DNA from 3 places in the Kitasatospora sp. NPDC096147 genome. Region 3 is predicted to be linked to each of the others. Evidence: riboswitches for the same ligand, from Rfam matches in the RefSeq annotation. Region 3 holds a riboswitch; each other region holds the start of a gene.
What was found. A riboswitch is a leader RNA that binds a small molecule or an ion and turns the genes downstream of it on or off. The one in region 3 is predicted to bind cobalamin.
Positions count from the first base shown of each region.

Region 1: it holds a riboswitch for cobalamin, as region 3 does, so the genes downstream of both, ACIRBX_RS01985 (FecCD family ABC transporter permease) here and metE (5-methyltetrahydropteroyltriglutamate--homocysteine S-methyltransferase) in region 3, are expected to answer to the same signal.
Region 2: it holds a riboswitch for cobalamin, as region 3 does, so the genes downstream of both, ACIRBX_RS12325 (prenyltransferase/squalene oxidase repeat-containing protein) here and metE (5-methyltetrahydropteroyltriglutamate--homocysteine S-methyltransferase) in region 3, are expected to answer to the same signal.

Region 1 covers NZ_JBIWFX010000001.1:522,723-525,987, forward strand. Annotated here, with positions in the region: gene ACIRBX_RS01980 (ABC transporter ATP-binding protein) at 1-407, opposite strand, end outside; gene ACIRBX_RS01985 (FecCD family ABC transporter permease) at 538-1,566, opposite strand; cobalamin riboswitch at 1,797-1,941, opposite strand; gene ACIRBX_RS01990 (alpha/beta hydrolase) at 2,088-3,265, shown strand, end outside.
Region 2 covers NZ_JBIWFX010000003.1:373,580-376,844, forward strand. Annotated here, with positions in the region: gene ACIRBX_RS12320 (aldehyde dehydrogenase) at 1-1,295, opposite strand, end outside; cobalamin riboswitch at 1,431-1,550, shown strand; gene ACIRBX_RS12325 (prenyltransferase/squalene oxidase repeat-containing protein) at 1,615-3,111, shown strand; gene ACIRBX_RS12330 (SCO2322 family protein) at 3,108-3,265, shown strand, end outside.
Region 3 covers NZ_JBIWFX010000008.1:20,547-23,811, reverse strand. Annotated here, with positions in the region: gene metE (5-methyltetrahydropteroyltriglutamate--homocysteine S-methyltransferase) at 1-1,566, opposite strand, end outside; cobalamin riboswitch at 1,721-1,932, opposite strand; gene ACIRBX_RS23995 (serine hydrolase domain-containing protein) at 2,195-3,265, shown strand, end outside.

The DNA.
Region 1 (3,265 bases), on a different contig from region 3:
AAGCCCCGCCCGGCCAGGTGGGCGGCACCGACCTGCGCCAGCGCGGCCTCGGTGCCGACGGCGTCCTCGGGCGACGGACCGCCGAAGCCGCGCCGGTGCGGCAGCCGGCCCATGCCCACCACCTCGGCCACCGTGAAGTCGAACTCGGACACCGTCTCCTGCGGCAGCGCCCCGACCCGGCGGGCCCCCTCACGGGCCGTCAGGCCGTGCAGGTCCTCGCCGTCCAGCAGCACCCGGCCGGCGCTCGGGCGCAGCGCCCGGTAGACGGTCCGCAGCAGCGTGGACTTGCCGCTCCCGTTCGGCCCGACCAGCCCGATCACCTGGCCGGAGTCGGCCGCCAGGCTCGCCTCGTGCACCAGCCGTGCCCCGGCGATCTCCACCGACACCGCGTCGATCTCGACCTTCACGCCCGTCCTCCCACCGGAACGGCGGCGCCCCGCACGCCCGTCCCCGCCTTCGTCCCCACTGCCGTCTCCGCCCTCGTGTCCGTCCCCGCGTCCCTCCCCGGCCGTGTGCCGCGCCGCCGTTGAGTCCCCATCAGCGGCCACCGAAGCTGTACGAGCGGCGCCGCATCAGCAGCAGGAAGCACGGCACCCCGAGCACCGCCGTGATCACCCCGACCGGCAGTTCCGCCGGGGCGAGCAGCAGCCGGGAGACGATGTCCACCCACACCAGCAGCACCGCGCCGAGCAGCGGAGCCACCGTCAGCACCCGTCGGTGCCCGGCCCCGACCAGCATCCGGGCCAGGTGCGGCACCATCAGCCCGACGAAGCCGATCGCCCCGCTCACCGCCACCACCGTCCCGGTGACGGCGGCGGTCACCAGGAACAGCGCCCGTCGCAGCCGGGACGCGTCCACGCCGAGCGCCGCCGCCGTCTCGTCGCCCATCGCCAGCGCGTCCAGGCTCCCGGCGGCGGCCAGCAGGTAGACCAGCCCGGCCAGCACCGTCGCGGCGGCGATCGGCACCGAGGCCCAGGTCGCCCCGCCCAGGCTGCCAAGCAGCCACATCATCGCCGTCCGGGCCGCCTCGCCGCGCTCCGCCGAGAAGACCATCAGCGAGGTGACGGCGGAGAAGCCGTAGGCCAGTGCGGTGCCGGTGAGCACCAGCCGCAGCGGTGTCAGGCCCTGAGCGGTGCGGGCCACCGCGTACACCAGCACCATCGCGGCCAGCGCCGAGCTGAAGGCCGAGAGCGAGAGCGCCCAGACGCCGAGCGAGGCGAAGGCGCCGAGCAGCAGCACGGCGTTCGCCCCGACCGCGGCGCCGGAGGAGATGCCCAGCACGAAGGGGTCGGCCAGCGCGTTGCGGACCATGGCCTGAACGGCCACGCCCACGGCGGAGAGCCCGGCGCCGACCACGGCGGCCAGCACCACCCTGGGCAGCCGAATCTCCCAGACGATGGCGTAGCCGGCCGCCTGGTCGGCGTGGATGCGCCCGCCGGTCAGCCCGGCCTGGAGGAAGTGGGTGACCTGGCCGAGGCTCAGCCCGGAGGACCCGAGGGCGACACCGCAGAGCAGCGAGACCAGCAGGACCACGGCGAGACCGACGGCCAGGGCACCGGTGCGCAGCGGTGGCCGGGTGGGCGACGCGGGGCCCGGCGGGCTGGTGGCGCCGCCGGGACGTCCGGTGGCGGTGGTCGCGGTGGTCGCGCTGCTCAACGGGCCGGGCCTTCGGTCGGGCGCCGGGCGTACGGGGGCGCGACCGGTGGAGCCGGCTGCGGCGGTGGCGGACGACGGGCGTCCGCACGCCGGGCGGGCGCGCCGTTCGACTTCCCCTCGCAGTCCGCGGCGAGTTCTCGGGAGGACAGCGCCGCCGGGGGCGATCGGACTCACGGCCCGTCAGGGGCCGTTCCACCGTTGCGGGTCAGCGCCGGGTTCTCACCGGACTTCTCCCTCGGGACGCCTTGGCAGCATAACAAGGCTCCCCTTACCGGTAAGGGTCCCAGCCCTGTGGCGCCCAGCACACCCGCCCCGATGCGGTCCCGCTCCCCAGGGGCCGTCTCCCGTCCTCGTTACGGGGGACAGCCCCACCCCGGGCGGGGTGCTGGCCGGGTACCGGCCCCGGGCCGCCCGCCCGTAGCGTCCTCACCATGACCACCGACCCGCAGAACTCCCGCTCCACGTACGGCCGTTCCCGCAGCCGACGGGCCCTCGCCCTGGCCGCCGCTGCCCTCCTGGCGGTCGGCGTCGCGGCGCCCGCCAGCGCAGCCGCCACCACCCGCACCACCACGGCCGCCGACTCGGCTGCCACCCCCACCACCGGTCGGGGTGCCCTGCTCTCCGTGACCCCGCTGGAGCGGCTGAGCACCGCTCAGCTGACCGCCTTCGCCGGGAACTTCGGCGTGGACACCGGCACCGTCCGTCACGGCATCACCGCCTACCGGCTGACCTACCGCACCGTCACCCCGCAGGGCGCCCCGACCACCGCCACCGGTCTGTTCGTGCTGCCGCAGGGCGGTCCGCGCCGCCTCGCGGTGGTCTCCGACACCCACGGCACGATGGTGCACCGGGACTACGCGCCGTCCACCGCCGAGGACTTCGGCAAGCTCTCCCCCTACCTGCAGTCCTCGGCCGGGCGCGCGGTCGCCGCCCCCGACTACCTCGGCCTCGGGCTCGGCCCCGGCCTGCACCCCTACATGGACACCCGCTCCGCCGTCTCCGCCTCGCTCGACCTGCTGCGCGCCGCGGACGAGGCCGGCCGTCGGCTGGGGCGCCCGCTGACCGGGGACGTGTACGCCACCGGCTTCTCCCAGGGCGGCCAGGTGGCCATGGCCCTCGGCCGGGAGCTGGCCAGGATCTCCGACCGGCACCTGCGGCTGCGCGGGCTGGCCCCGGTGGCCGGGCCGCACGACGTCCGGGGCGCGGAGCTGCCGGGCATCCTGGACGGGCGGGTGGACGAGCGCTCGGCCGTCTTCTACCTCTCCTACTACCTGACCGCCGCCAACCGCCTGCACCCGCTCTACCGCGATCCGAGCGAGGTGTTCCGGGCTCCGTACGCCGCCGTGGTGGAGGGGCTCTTCGACACCCGGCACACCGAGGAGGAGGTGGTCGCGGCCCTGCCGGGCACCGTCCGCGAGCTGCTCACCGACTCCTTCCACGACCAGCTCGGCGCGCCCGGCCCGGGGCTCTCGGCAGCGCTGGACGCCACCGACGGCGGCTGCGACTGGCGCCCCGCCGCGCCCGTCCGGCTGTACGCCGCGAACGGCGACCGCGACGTGCCGATCGCCAACTCCCGCTCCTGCGCGGCCGATCTGGCCAAGCACGGGGT
Region 2 (3,265 bases), on a different contig from region 3:
CGGCGGGCGATGTCCAGGCCGTGCTCGACGTCTGCGGTCCAGACCGAGCCGGAGAGGCCGAACTCGGAGTCGTCCGCCAGCCGGACGGCCTCCTCCTCGTCCTGGTAGGGCAGCAGGCAGACCACCGGCCCGAAGACCTCCTCACGGGCGATCCGGCTGTCGTTGCGGACCTCGTCGAAGAGCGTCGGCTCGACGTACCAGCCGCGCTCCAGGCCGGCCGGCACCCCGCCGCCGGTGAGCAGCTTGGCGCCCTCGGCCCGGGCCAGCTCGATGTAGTCCAGGCTGCGCTGCCGCTGACGGGCCGTCACCAGCGGGCCGACCGCCGTCTCCGGGTCCATCGGGTCGCCGGTCCTCAGGGCGGCCACGGCGGCGGTGAAGCGCTCGGCCAGCTCGGCGTGGTGCGCGGCGGGGAGCAGGATCCGGGTCTGGGCGACGCAGGCCTGGCCGTTGTTGAGGTAGGCGGCGGCGACCAGCGAGCGGACGGTGCGCTCCGGGTCGGCGTCGGGGAGCACGATCGCGGCGGACTTGCCGCCGAGTTCGAGGGTCACCTTCTTCAGGGTGCGGGCCGCACTGGCCATCACCAGCCGCCCGGCGGCGGCCGAGCCGGTGAACGAGACCTTGTCCACACCGGGGTGGCCGACCAGGTAGGCGCTGGTCTCCCGGTCGGCCGGGAGGACGGAGAGCACGCCCTCGGGCAGCCCGGCCTCCCGGACCACCTCGGCCAGCACGTAGGCGTCGAGCGGCGTCTCCGGCGAGGTCTTCAGCACCACCGTGCAGCCCGCCAGCAGGGCCGGCGCCAGCTTGGAGGCGATGCAGAACTGCGGGACGTTCCACGGCACCACGGCCGCCACCACCCCGGCCGGCTCGGTGCGCACCAGGGCCCGGCCGAAGGCACCGTCCCGGAGCTCCTCGAAGACGTGCGCCTCGGCCACCTTGAGATAGGCGTCCCAGATCGCCACCGGCCCCTGCCCCTGGGCCGGCAGGCTCCAGGAGATCGGCGAGCCGTTCTGAGCGGTGATCAGCTCGGCCAGCTCGCGGGCCCGGGCGGCCAGGCCGTCCCGGATCCGGCGGACCACCGCGATCCGCTCGGCCGGGGAGGTGCGCGGCCACGGCCCCTCGTCGAAGGCCCGCCGGGCGGCGGCCACCGCGCGGTCGACGTCCGCCTCGGCGGCGTGCGGCACCCGGCCGATCACCTGCTCGGTGTGCGGGGAGCGGACCTCGATCACCCCCGGGCCGGCCGGCCCGGTCCAGGCTCCCCCGATGAACAGCTCGCCGTGCTCGACCACCCCGGTCATCCCCGACTCCTCCACTCACGCCCGAAACTGATACCTGTTCCAGTCCGTTTCTAGTGCGTCCCGCAGGGCGGCGTCCAGACCGCGTCACCCGGACGGGAACGGACCGTGTCGGCACGGACCGGACCTTTCGGGCGGTTAGAGTCTGTAGCCGCCGGTACAACTTCATCCGCTCCTCGACGGGGGAAGCCGGTGGGACTCCGGCACTGACCCGCAGCCGTGAAAGTCGGAATGCCCGTCCGGGAGCGAGCGGCCACGTCGAGGTCCACGGGCGGTGCCCCCACACCGCCGCAACCGCTCACCGAAAGGTCCAAGCACCGCCATGCTCACCACCACCCGCGCAGGCACAGCCGCGCTGGCCACCGCCACCCTGGCCGCCGCCCTGCTGGCCGGCACCGCCGCCCCCGCCCTCGCGGACACCCCGTCGGCCTCCCCCTCCCCCGTCGCGGCACCGGCCGCCGTCTACGGCAAGGGCGACCCGAGCTACGACGGGGTGTGGCGGCAGTCGCTGGCCCTGATCGCCCTCGCCAACTCCGGCGTGGTGCCCGCCGACGACGCGGTGAACTGGCTCACCGGCCAGCAGTGCGCGGACGGCGGCTGGCCCTCGTACCGGGCCGCCGGCACCGACCCGGCCGGCTGCGACACCAAGACCGAGGACAGCAACGCCACCGCGATGGCGATCCAGGCGCTGAGCAAGCTGGAGGGCCACCAGAACGCGGTCAGCCGGGGCGTCGAGTGGCTGAAGCGGGTTCAGAACCCGGACGGCAGCTGGGCGTACAACCCGGGCAACCCGGGCGACGCCAACTCCACCGGACTGGCCGTCAGCGCGCTGCTCACCGTCGGCACCGACCCTGCGGCGGTGGCCAAGGACGGCAAGAGCGCCTACGACGGCCTGGCACTCTTCCAGCTCGGCTGCGCCGCCCCGGTCGGCCAGCGCGGCGCCTTCGCCTACCAGCCCGCCCCGGACGGCACGCTCGCCCCCAACGGACTGGCCACCGCCCAGGCCGCCCTGGCCGCGGCCGGCGGCAAGCTGCCCGTCACCAACACCAACCGGGTGGACGCCGCGCCCAAGCCGCTGGACTGCTCCACCGCCACCTCCGGCCCGGTGCCGCGCGCGGCCTCCGCCGAGGCGGTCTCGGCCCACCTGGTCGGGCAACTGGCCATCGACGGCCAGCACCTGATGCTCACCACCCCCGGCGCCGCCCCCACCCCCGACTTCGCCGCCACCGCCTGGGCCGCCCTCAGCCTGATCCAGGCCGGCCACCCGAAGGAGGCGGCCGGTCCGACCGACTGGCTGGCCGGCAACGGCTACGCCTGGGCCACCAAGGGTCCGTCCGGCACCGACGCCTCCGCCGCCGCCACCCTGGTGCTGACCGCCCAGGCGGCCAAGCTGGACCCGCTCAACTTCGGCGGCAGCAACATCCTCCAGCTGCTGATCGACTCCGGCCCGGCCCCCAAGTCGGTGCCGCCGGCCGCCGGCGCCGCCGCCTCGGACTACCCCAAGGGCACCAAGGCCCCCGGCTCCAGCATCACCGAGGCCGAGAACAACGGCGGCTTCTCCCCGTTCTGGCTGATCGGCGTCGGCCTGCTGATCGGCATCGGCGGCGGCCTGCTGATCAGCCTCCAGCGCAAGCGCGGCAACCACACCCCGGGCGGCGCCGCCAAGCCCGCCACGGCGCCCACCACGACGCGCACCACCGAGCCCGCCGCCCCGGGCGCCACGTCGGACGGCTCGTCGGACGGTTCGTCGGACGGCTCGTCGGGCACCGCGAAGCCCGCCGAGGCCCCGGCCGAGGGCAAGGACGGCGAGCAGAAGTGACGCCCCGTCAGCCCGGTGCGGCGGTGGCCCCGGCCGCCGCCGCACCGGCCTCCCCCGTGCAGCGGGCCCTGGCCCTACCGCTGGCCCTACCGCTGGCCGTCCTGCTGCTCGTCCTCCTCCCCGCCCCCGCGCACGCCACCGGCTACCGCTACTG
Region 3 (3,265 bases):
CACCCACCCCTGCTGGGTGGCCAGGTAGCCGGTGAGCTGCTCGGCGAAGTACTGCACCATGTCGTTGCGCTCGGGCTCGCCGTGCACCAGCACGTCCAGCCCGGCCTTCTCCTGGTACTCGATGACCTCGCGGACCTCGTCCTCCATCCGCTCCTGGTAGGCCGCGGCGTCGATCCGGCCGGCCCGCAGGTCGGCCCGGGCGACGCGGAGCTCGGTGGTCTGCGGGAAGGAGCCGATGGTGGTGGTGGGCAGCAGCGGCAGCTCCAGCCGGGCGCGCTGGGCGACGGCCCGCTCCGGGTAGGCCTGGGCACGGTGGGCGTCGGCCTCGGTGGTGGCCGCGACCCGGGCCCGGACGGCGGGGTCGTGGGTGATCGGGGAGGTGGCGCGGGAGGCCAGATCGGCCCGGTTGGCGGCGAGTTGGGGGGCGATGGTGTCGGTGCCCTCGCGCAGGCCGCGGGCCAGCAGGGCGACCTCGGCGGCCTTCTGGCGGGCGAAGGCCAGCCAGCGGGCGATCTGCGGGTCGAGGTCGCGCTCGGCGGCGGCGTCGATCGGCACGTGCAGCAGCGAGCAGGAGGCGGCGATGTCCACCCGGTCGGCCAGGCCGAGCAGGGTGGCCAGGGTGGTGAGGGACTTCTCCAGGTCGTTGATCCAGATGTTGCGGCCGTCCACCACCCCGGCCACCAGGCGCTTGCCGGGCAGGCCGCCGGCGGCGGCGAGGTCGTCCAGGTTGGCGGCGGCCGGGCCGGTGAAGTCCAGCGCGACGCCCTCGATCGGTGCCTTGGCGAGCACCTTGAGTGCCTCGCCCGCCCGGTCGAAGTAGGTGGCGGCCAGGATCCTCGGGCGGTCGGCGAGGGCGCCGAGATCGCGGAACACCCGGGTGGCGGCGTTGAGTTCGGCCGGGGTGCGGTCCTGCACCAGGGCGGGCTCGTCCAGCTGGACCCACTCGGCGCCGGCCGCCTTCAGGGCGGCCAGCAGCTCGGCGTACACCGGCAGCAGGCGGTCCAGCAGGGTGATCGGCTGGAAGTCGGCGGCCACGCCCGGGGCGGGCTTGGCCAGCAGCAGGTAGGTCAGCGGGCCGAGCAGCACCGGGCGGGCCTTGTGGCCGAGGGCGAGCGCCTCGCGCAGCTCGCCGACCGCCTTCTCGGGGTTGGCGGTGAAGACCGTGTCCGGGCCCAACTCCGGCACCAGGTAGTGGTAGTTGGTGTCGAACCACTTGGTCATCTCCAGCGGCGCGACGTCCTGGGTGCCGCGTGCCATGGCGAAGTAGCCGTCCAGCGCGTCGGCCTCCACGGCCGCGCGGTGGCGGGCCGGGATCGCACCGACGGCGACCGTGGTGTCCAGCACGTGGTCGTAGAACGAGAAGTCTCCGGTGGGCACTTCGGTGAGGCCGGCCCCGGCGAGCTGGCGCCAGTTGGTGCACCGCAGTTCGGCGGCGGTGGCGTGCAGGGCAGCGGCACTGACGGTGCCCTTCCAGTACCCCTCGATCGCCTTCTTCAGCTCCCGGCCCTGGCCCTGCCGGGGGTAGCCGTACACGGTGGCCTGCGGGCCGGTGGAACTCGTGGTCACGGAACTCTCCTTCGCGAGTCGCGCTGCGATCCCGGGAGAGCGCGCGGGCGAGGAGGTACGACAGCCGGGGCGCGGCACCAGGATGTGCCCGCCCGTTCCGCCGACCCGCCCACGAGGTCACCGAGATCACCGCGTGCGGGGTGCACGCGGGCAGTGGCAGGTCTTCGGACTCGCGGGCCCGCCCGGTCTCGATCGATCGAGGGCCGGGCACCTACTGGCCGTCGCTTCCCGGGTCCGGTACGGACCCAGTGCGTGTGACGGCGGTCGTTCCCACTCACCGCTGCGGGGCAGTCCCGGAATGGCCTGATGGACGGCGTCACCGGGTTCCCTCTTACGACGCTCCTGCCTGGCGGACAGGGCGAACCAGCTGCGGGGCACAGCCTAGGCCCTCGGGCGGGGCGCGTCATGGACGTCCGCATGTCGGATGCCCGGGTGAGACGCCGGCCCGGGGCCGGGCCGACGGCTCCTCCGGGCGGCCCGGGACCACGGTCCCCCTCCGGCGCCCCGGCCGGAGCAGGCTCCCGGCGGCGTTCTCGTCCTCGGCGCCGACGAGTTGACGGCCCCTCGGCTGATCTTCTGGGAGAGCGCCGGGGACGGCCCCGGCGCACCGGACCACCGAGGAGCCCCCGTGAACCAGCACGCACCGCAGCACCCCGCCCAGCCCCGCCGGGGCGGCGCCCGCCTCGGGGTGGCGGCGGCCGTGGCCGCCACCGTCGCGGCCGGTGTCCTGACCCCCGCCGCCTCCGCCGCCCCGCGCCCGGACGTCGTGCAGCAGCGCCTCGACGCCCTGGTCGCGAAGGACGGCGTGCCCGCCGCGCTGGCCACCGTCAAGGGCCGCGACGGCCGCACCCGCACCTACACCGCCGGGGTCGGCGACGCGGTCACCAAGTCCCGGGTGCCGGTGGACGGCCAGCTGCGGATCGGCAGCAACTCCAAGGCGTTCACCGCCGTCGTGGTGCTCCAGCTGGTCGCCGAGGGCAAGGTCGGCCTGGACCGCCCGGTCGAGACCTACCTGCCCGGCCTGGTGCGCGGGGACGGCATCGACGGCCGGAAGATCACCGTCCGTCAGCTGCTCCAGCACACCAGCGGCCTGCCGGAGTACGTGAACCAGGCCGCCGCCCTGAACGACCCGAAGCGCTACTACGAGCCGCGTGAACTCCTGGACACCGCGCTGGCGCAGAAGGCGCACTTCGCCCCCGGTGCCGGCTGGGAGTACAACAACACCAACTTCCTGCTGGCCGGCCTGATCATCCAGAAGGTCACCGGGCGCCCGCTCGGTGAGGAGATCGGCAAGCGGATCGTCGACCGGATCGGCCTGCGCCACACCTACTTCCCCAAGCCCGGCGACACCACGATCCGGGAGGCCCACCCGAAGGGCTACCAGCGCGGGGCGGACGGATCGCTGCGCGAGTACACCGAACTGGACCCGTCCTGGGGTTGGGCCGCCGGTGCGATGATCTCGACCAACACCGACGTCACCCGGTTCTACACCGCCCTCCTGACGGGGCGTCTGCTGCCCGCCGCCCAGCTGGCCGAGATGCGCACCACCGTCGCCGCCGACCAGGTCGGCCCCGGCGTCCGCTACGGCCTGGGCCTGGTCAGCCGCCCGCTCTCCTGCGGCGGCGTCGCCTGGGGCCACGGGGGGACCATCCCGGGCTACGACACCGCCGGCGGCGTCACCGAGGACGGCCGCGCCGTG